Regions from separate parts of the Zhenhengia sp. genome, predicted to be linked through region 2. Evidence: riboswitches for the same ligand, from Rfam matches in the RefSeq annotation. Region 2 holds a riboswitch; the other holds the start of a gene.
The links. Region 2 has a riboswitch for lysine ahead of ACLTBU_RS11430 (aspartate-semialdehyde dehydrogenase). Riboswitches for the same ligand answer to the same signal wherever they lie in the genome.

Region 1 (4,433 bases), on a different contig from region 2:
ATATGGACAGAAATTAAGGTAAGTGAATAATACTATAAAAGGGAAATATCCTAGAGCCTAATCATCAATGATTAGGTTCTAGGATATTTTTGGTCTTATTATAAAACAAAGTTTGAAAAATAAATAACCCATGGTATAATAAAATGGCAATTATAGGATAACTATTATTTATTAGTAAAAATAATAGTTATGTAAGTGAAAAGTAGATTTGAATAAAAAGAAGGTAAAAGTCAGAGATGGAAAAGTTATTATTAGAATCAGAAAGATGTTATTTATGTAAAAAGCCTAAATGTAAGAGTCATTGCCCAATTTCAACTTCAGTTCCAGAAGTTATTCAATTATTTAAAGAGCAAAAGCTTATAGAAGCAGGGAAAATATTATTTGAGAATAATCCACTGTCTGTTGTCTGTGCCATTGTATGTCCACATGAGAGTCAATGTGTAGGAAACTGTATAAGAGGGATTAAAGATGATCCTGTAGAATTTTGCAGTATAGAAGAGTATGTTTCAAATTATTACTTAGACCATGTTCAATTTGAAGTTCCGAAGAAAGAAAAGGAAAGAGTTGCAATTATAGGTGGAGGGCCAGCAGGTATTACAATAGCCTTTATATTAGCACTTAAAGGTTATAAAGTGACAATATTTGAGGCACATGAAAAAATAGGTGGCGTACTTAGATACGGCATTCCTGAATATAGATTATCAAATAGTTTGATAGATAAATATGAGAAAAAGCTTAAAGAATTAGGTGTTAAGATACGTCCCAATATTGTAATAGGACCTGTTGTAACCTTAGAGAAACTTTTTAATGATGGCTATGAAGCTATTTTCATAGGGACAGGTGTATGGAATCCTAGAACGCTAGATATTAAAGGAGAGACACTAGGACATGTTCATTATGCAATTGACTATTTAAAAGCACCTCATGTCTATGATCTTGGGCGTAAAGTTTGTGTAATAGGTGCAGGAGATGTTGCTATGGATGCAGCAAGAACAGCAAAGAGAAATGGTGCAGATGAAGTTCATATCATTTATAGAAGTGTACCTGAAACAATGACTTGTACAAAGGCTGAAAGAGATGGAGCCATTAAAGATGGTGTACAATTTGAGTATCTTAAGCAGCCGGTTGAATTAATAGATGAAGGCATTATTTATGTAGATACAAAGAGTGAAATTGATGAAAATGGAGTGGAAACATTAACTTATCTTGAAGGAACAGAAAAGTTATATGAATGTGATTCAATCATAGTAGCTGTAAGTCAGTCTCCTAAAAATAATATTGTTATGAATACTAGAGGGCTAGAGACAAATACAATAGGCTTATTAAAAGCAGATGAAACAGGGCATACAACAAGAGAAGGTGTATTTGCATCAGGTGATGTTGTTCTTGGGGCAAGAACTGTTGTAGAAGCAGTAGCACATTCAAAGGTGGTTGCTGAAAGTATTGAAACATACATAAAAAATAAAGGTAAATAAGCTTAAATAGAAGATAGTACTAGCAAAAAAATGTCATATTATACGAGTTTATGTAAAAATTGTACTTTACAAGATTAATTTTATAGTATATAGTATGAAAAGAAATAACAATTAAATAAAAAGTAGATAGAGGTTGCGATATCTAAGAGTATGTTTGTGGAGTTAAGCACGTTGAAGCAAACAAAAAGGAGAAGTCGCCGAAGCGTATAGTTAATGCTTTAATACTATAACGTTGGGGTTATGTAGAAGATACATAACACTGTCACAAATTTAATTTGTGGGGAGCTATCACGAAAGTCTATTTGTTAAATGAGAGTAATAACCAGTGTTTGGGTATTTACTAATCGGAGATAAAAAAGTCTTGAGTGATTTGCTCAAGACTTTTTTATTTGAATTAAATACATTACAAGAAATTGAAGGGAGATAAATATGGAGGCAATTGATATTGGGTGGTTATCAATTTTACCACCAATTATAGCGATCGCGTTAGCGTTAATGACAAAAGAGGTTATTTCTTCATTAATCGTAGGAATTTTATCAGGAACACTTATTTATGCTTTTAATACTGGTGGTGGTATAGTTAAGGCTGTAGATGTAACTTTTACATTAATGGCTGAGAAATTAGGGGCTAATGCATCAATCATTTTATTCTTAGGATTCTTAGGTGCACTTGTTGCTGTTATTACAATGGCAGGTGGTTCCAAAGCTTATGGAGATTGGGCAGGAAATAAAATTAAATCAAAAAGAGGCGCACAATTTGGTACAGCATTATTAGGTGGCCTGATCTTTATAGATGACTATTTTAACTGTTTAACAATTGGTACAGTTATGAGACCGGTAGCAGATAAACATCAAATTTCAAGAGCTAAACTTGCTTATATTATTGATGCTACAGCAGCACCAATTTGTATTATAGCACCGATTTCATCATGGGCAGCTTCAGTTGTTTCACAAATGAGTGGATTAGATGTAAACGGGGTACCTCTTAATGGGATGGAAACTTTCATGGCAACTATCCCATATAACCTTTATGCTATTTTAACTTTAATTATGGTTATTGTACTTTGTGTAACAAATATTGAGTTTGGCCCAATGGCCAAATTTGAAAAAGCAGCTAGAGAAGGTAAGGAGCATAAAGGGATGGCAGCTTCAGAAGGCGAAGAGGATGAGCTTTCTAGAGTGAAAATTTCTTCTAAAGGGAAAGTATATGATTTAATTATTCCTATTCTTGCTCTTATTATCTTTGCAGTATTTTCTATGCTTTATGTAGGTGGATACTTTGAAGGGGGGATGACCATAGCAGAAGGCTTTGGAAATACAGATGCAGGTAGTGCTCTTGCACTTGCAGGATTTGGTGCACTTATCGTAGCATTCCTTCTTTTTGTACCACGTAAAGTTATTACATTTAAAGAATTTATGGATGGTATAGGCATTGGTGTAAAATCAATGGTAGGTGCCTTCATTATTCTAACACTAGCATGGACAATCAGTGGTGTATGTAGGGAACTTTTAAATACAGGAGAATTTGTAGGTGGTTTAGTAGCAGCATCTAATATGCCACCAGCAATTATACCAGCTATTGTATTCCTTGTAGCAGGTGGACTTGCTTTCGCGATGGGAACATCTTGGGGAACATTTGGAATCCTTATTCCAATTGTAACAATGATTTGTGCAGCAGTAGCACCAGAGCTTCTCACGGCAACACTTGCAGCAACACTCGCTGGAGCAGTATTTGGAGATCACTGTTCACCGATTTCAGATACAACTATTCTTTCATCCACTGGAGCAGGATGTAATCACATTGATCACGTATCCTCACAGATTCCATATACTTTAGTAGTAGCAGGATGTTGTTTCATAGGTTATCTTATTGCTGGTGTTACAGCCAATGTATGGATTACACTTGGTAGCTCAATTGTATTATTACTAGGTACACTTGTTGTATTAAATAAAATAAGTAAAAAACACCAAGGGTAAAATAAATAGAGTAGAATTTAATACTTATATAAGGATATAAATGAAAAAGAGAGCTTAGGCTCTCTTTTTTATTGCTACAAAAAATATGTATTGATAAGACTATGATAGTAGATTAGAAGAGGAGAGCGTATCAACCACTACACCTAGCTATCTAAAGGAAAAGTTCATTTGACTTAGGAGTAGCACATACTTTTTGCATCTTCTTTGATGCAATCAATAAGGCTAATTTATTAAGATTACGAGCGTGCTGTGGGCAAAGAGAAGTACAGCGCATACAGGAAATACATTTAGATTTATTGATGGATGAGGGATTAGCTTTAGAAATAGCTTGAGTAGGACAGTTTGTAGCACATAATCCACATTTGCTACATTTTTTATTTGCTTTCGGTTTTAAAGGAAGTCCTTTATAGACTCTATATGAAGTATTACCAGGGACTTGAATTTCTTTTAAATTACAGTTTTGCTCAAGCTTTTTTCTAATTCTATCTGTAAATCTAATGAGTTCGCTCTCATCATCAGCATTTGGTCGTCCTTCACCAAATTGATGCATAATAGAGTGTTCTGTAACAGCAGCAATTGCAGCAATACAGTGGAAGCTTCTGGCTTTTAAAGTATTTGTAAGTTCAATTAAGGTATCTTCATAGGCACGATTACCGTAAGTTACTACTATAATGGTCTGTGCATTTCCACCTGTCATCTGATTAATGCGAGATAAAGATACAGCTGGAACACGTCCACCAAAGCAAGGAACAGATACAATACAAAGATCATCAGTAGAGAAGGTAAACTGGGAAAAATCTATATCTGGGTTAGATAAATCGATTTCTATCTTAGGACAATTCCATGTTTTACTCATAATATCTGCAACTTTTTTTGTGCCGCCTGTAGGGCTGAAATAAATTTGATAAAGATTCATGCTTAAGTTGCCTCCTTTTTTGTTATAGGGCATAGTTGAGCTATTTGCTCTGCTTCTTTCCAAAA
Region 2 (4,433 bases):
GGAATGATTTGGTCATCGTTACCTGAGTAAATAGCAAAGTCAGGACCACATAGACGTGCAATTTGAGCTACTTGTGAAAGGTTACCACTTGCCTCTTTAATCCCTACAACATAAGGTAGTTTTGAAAGCTCATATACTGTTTGAGGAGTTATATTAAGACCTGTACGAGATGGTACATTATAAAGAATCATAGGAAGGTCAGTAGCCTCACCAATTGCTTTAAAGTGTTCGATAAGTCCTCTTTGAGTTGTTTTGTTGTAGTATGGTGTAACTTGAAGTGTAGCATCCACACCAAGTTCCTTAGCGCGTTTTGTAAGGGTGATACCATGATGTGTATCGTTGCTACCAGTACCAGCAATAACAGGTACGCGACCAGCAGTTTGTTCTACAGCTACTCTAATACATTCAAGGTGTTCTTCATCTGTCATAGTAGAAGCTTCGCCAGTTGTACCACAGATAATGATAGAATCTGTACCATTTTCTATTTGAAAATCAATTATTTCTCTAAGTTTATTAAAGTTAATACTTCCGTTTTCATTAAATGGTGTAACGATTGCTACACCTGCACCTTTAAAAATCATTTATCATCAGTCCTTTCACTTTTACATCATGTTTGCAATAATCCATTCAGCGATTTGTACGGCATTACTTGCAGCACCTTTACGAATATTATCAGCTACAACCCAGAGATTAATACCATGTTCAAGGCTTTCATCACGACGAATACGTCCAACAAAGACTTCATCATGACCTGTTGCATTAATAGCTAAAGGATAAATATTGTTAGCTAAATCATCTTGAACAATAATGCCTTCTGATGCAGATAGTCTGTTTATAAGTTCATCTATTTCAAATGGTTTATTAAGTTCTACGTTAATACTTTCACTATGGCTGTTAAATACAGGAACACGAACAGTTGTTGCTGTAATACGAAGTGTATCATCATGAAGGATTTTACGAGTTTCTTCAACCATTTTCATTTCTTCTTTTGTATAACCGTTTTCTAAGAAAACATCAATATGAGGTAAGCAGTTGTTTGCAATAGGATGAGGGAATTTTTTAGGGGCCTGGCCTTTAAGTCCTTCTTCAAGATCACTCCATCCACCCATACCAGCGCCTGATACAGCTTGGAATGTAGTATAAACTATTCTCTTAATACCATAGTATTCATGGAGAGGTTTAAGTGCAACAACAGCTTGTATGGTAGAGCAGTTCGGATTTGCAATAATACCTTGATGATTTCTAATATCTTCAGGATTTACTTCAGGCACAACAAGAGGAACATTAGGATCCATACGCCATGCAGAACTATTGTCAATAACAATACATCCGCTTTCTGCTGCAATAGGAGCGTATTTTAAGCTTGTGCCACCACCTGCTGAGAAAAGAGCAATATCGATTTGATAATCTTTAAAGCTGTTTTCATTAAGTTCAAGAACAGTGTATTCTTTACCATTAAAAGTAAGAGTAGAGCCTGCTGAACGAGCTGAAGCAAAAACATAAAAATTCTCAATAGGTAAATTCTTTTCTTCTAAAACCTTTAAAAATGTACGTCCTACCATGCCAGTTGCGCCTACAACCGCTAAATTAATTTTTTTCATAATGATGAGATCCTCCCTAACATTTTAAAATAAATAACAAAAGCCAGCTAATAGGTAGCTGGCTGTGAATACGATGATGTAAACTTCATTTACAAGAATCACTTAAACACAGTAGCACACCACCTATTGTATAGCAAAAGGTGACAGTTGTATAGCTATTCACTATACACCCAGGAATAAAGTGTACAAGCACATTACCCTTCGGCGATGCTTCCTTTTGAAAGTAGTCAACTTCTCTTGTAAGAATCCTAAATTCTACTCATAAGTATCGCGCCTCTACATGAATGATTAATGTTATTCAATTGTGTCTAATCATAACATGACGCATAACGGGTGTCAATATTACAAACAATTAAATACTATTTTAAATTATGAAAAGATTGATGATGCACATATTATATGCTAGAAAACTAAAAAAATGCATAAAAGCTGAAAAAGTAGGGTGAGGGTGTATATTTTTAAGATAAATTATCCATACTGTAGAACATGAATACAAAAAAAGGAAGGTAATTCTATGAAAAACATGGATAGCACTAAAGAGAAATTATTTGATGCTTTATCACCAGACCAAAAGATGAAGCTTGAAATTGCAGAGGAATTAGGTCTTTTAGATAAAGTGCAAGAAGGTGGATGGAAGAGCCTTACACCTAAAGAAACAGGGCGTATTGGTGGTCTTATGACTAAAAAGAAAAGAGAATTAAAAAATAAAGAAAATAATGCATAGGATTTAAAGAAAGGGCTCTGTAAGTAAAGCTTCTTGTAAGTTATCATGCTAAAACATAACGTACAAGAAGCTTATTTTATTATGTATAGCATAATAATTATTAAGATATACAAGAGAAAATAAAAAAACACAATAAAATAATAAAATAACCCCTTTTTATCAGTATGCATCTAAAAATTTAAAAAAAAACTAAACATTTTCACAAGAAAATGAATGGAGAGAATCCATGCATATTGATATGATTTAGGTATTAAATAAAGATAGGGGGAGTGAGTGATGAAAAAAATGAAGGCTATTAACACTAAACACACATTGTTGGTGACAATAGTTACAGCAGGAATAGTCATTAGTTTAGCTCCAATGACTCAAGCATCTTCAGAGAAAGCAGTAGATAATAACTTAATTCTACATTATGATTTTAAGTCATTGCAATCTGGAACGATTGCGAATGATGTGAGTAACAATGGAAAGGCAGGAGTTGTACGTCCAACAGGATCCCAAGTAGAAACGGAACAAGTCACTATATATGGGCAAGATTATACTGCTTTTGTCATGCAAGGAGGAAGCCCTAGCGCTACAAATACTTATATAGAGATGCCAAGCGGTATACTAAATGGCTTAGAGGATGTAACAATTAGTTGTTGGACATATGCTGAGGAACTAACAAGTTATCAGAGAATATGGGATATTGGTAGCGGTACGACTTCTTATATGTATCTATTAGCAAACGGATATAATGAGGGGCATACAGGCTATACTAGTGCCCTTACAAATACTGGTTGGTCAGGTGAAAAAGGGCCCGAAAAAGGAGAGAACATTGATATTGGACGTTGGATCTATACAACGGTTACATTTGATGGATCTGAAAAGAGTATGTCTTTATATGAAGACGGAAAATTAATTGATACGATTGCTACAGATACTGATCTTTCTGCCCTACAAAACAGTACTCAAAATTATATCGGTTATGGTCAATTTGGTAATGACATTTTTGAAGGTAAAATTGCTGATTTTAAAATTTATAATTACTCCATGAGTCAAGAGGAAGTTTTAGAACAAGTAGAAATACCAGATAAAGAACAAGTTGAGAGAGATAAAGACTCATTAACACTTGGGGATATTTCAGCTGTAACAGAAGACTTAGTGCTGCCTACAACTGGAGAAATGGGTACTTCTATTACATGGGAAACAAGTGATGCAATTACTGTATCCTCATTAGGTAAAGTAACAAGGCCAAAGGCCGGAAAGGCAGATAAGACAGTTACTTTAACTGCAACTATACAATCTGGAGGAGAAATAGCCACTAAAACATTTGAGGTAAAAGTAAAGGCTCATCTAACAGATAGGCAAATTGTAGAGAAGGATGGAGATACAATTACTCTTGGTAATTTGAATGTTGTAACGAAAGATCTTCAATTACCTACAAAAGGCGTATTAGGTTCTAGTATTTCATGGGAAAGCTCTGAACCTCATATTATCTCTGATAATGGAAAAGTAACAAGGCCAATTGATAATTACAAATTAGTTACATTAACAGCGAAAATGAGTTATGGATTAGCAGCTCTTGAAAAGGAATTTATTGCAAATGTATATCCAGTTTATGAAAAATTAGATATTGTTGAAGTAGCAGATGTAAAAGTTAACACTTCTTTGGGAATCTTACCAACTTTACCTCATAGAATAAAGGTAAATTATGAAGATAATACTATAGGACTTGAAAAAGTAGTATGGCAGGCAGATTTAACTACTGAAGATTTCTTAAAGACTGGAGTTAAGCAAATTAAAGGAAACATTGTAGATTCTTCAGTGAGTGTAGTTGCAAACGTGGTTATTACAGATAAAACAGCCCAAACACCTATTAAAGTTGCATCTGGATTTGATCTTTCTAATATCTCTCTAGATGGCAATGATACCATCTTTTCTCAGAATATGGAGCGTGCTTTAGAATATCTAAATCTGATGGATGCAGATAGAATGCTCTATAATTTTAGAACTGCCTTTGGGCAAGATACAAAAGGTGTAGAACCATTAACGGGATGGGAAGAACCAACAGGATTATTACGTGGACATTCTACAGGACATTTTATGTCAGCACTGGCACATGCTTA

Region 1: it holds a riboswitch for lysine, as region 2 does, so the genes downstream of both, ACLTBU_RS06770 (Na+/H+ antiporter NhaC family protein) here and ACLTBU_RS11430 (aspartate-semialdehyde dehydrogenase) in region 2, are expected to answer to the same signal.

The regions. Positions count from the first base shown of each region.
Region 1 is NZ_JBKVCH010000004.1:243,984-248,416, reverse strand. It holds gene ACLTBU_RS06780 (ABC transporter substrate-binding protein) at 1-30, shown strand, start outside; gene ACLTBU_RS06775 (NAD(P)-dependent oxidoreductase) at 237-1,475, shown strand; lysine riboswitch at 1,595-1,771, shown strand; gene ACLTBU_RS06770 (Na+/H+ antiporter NhaC family protein) at 1,905-3,452, shown strand; gene ACLTBU_RS06765 (4Fe-4S binding protein) at 3,604-4,368, opposite strand; gene ACLTBU_RS06760 (ArsR/SmtB family transcription factor) at 4,371-4,433, opposite strand, start outside.
Region 2 is NZ_JBKVCH010000009.1:152,665-157,097, forward strand. It holds gene dapA (4-hydroxy-tetrahydrodipicolinate synthase) at 1-581, opposite strand, end outside; gene ACLTBU_RS11430 (aspartate-semialdehyde dehydrogenase) at 603-1,601, opposite strand; lysine riboswitch at 1,706-1,888, opposite strand; gene ACLTBU_RS11435 (small, acid-soluble spore protein, alpha/beta type) at 2,125-2,325, shown strand; gene ACLTBU_RS11440 (beta-L-arabinofuranosidase domain-containing protein) at 2,602-4,433, shown strand, end outside.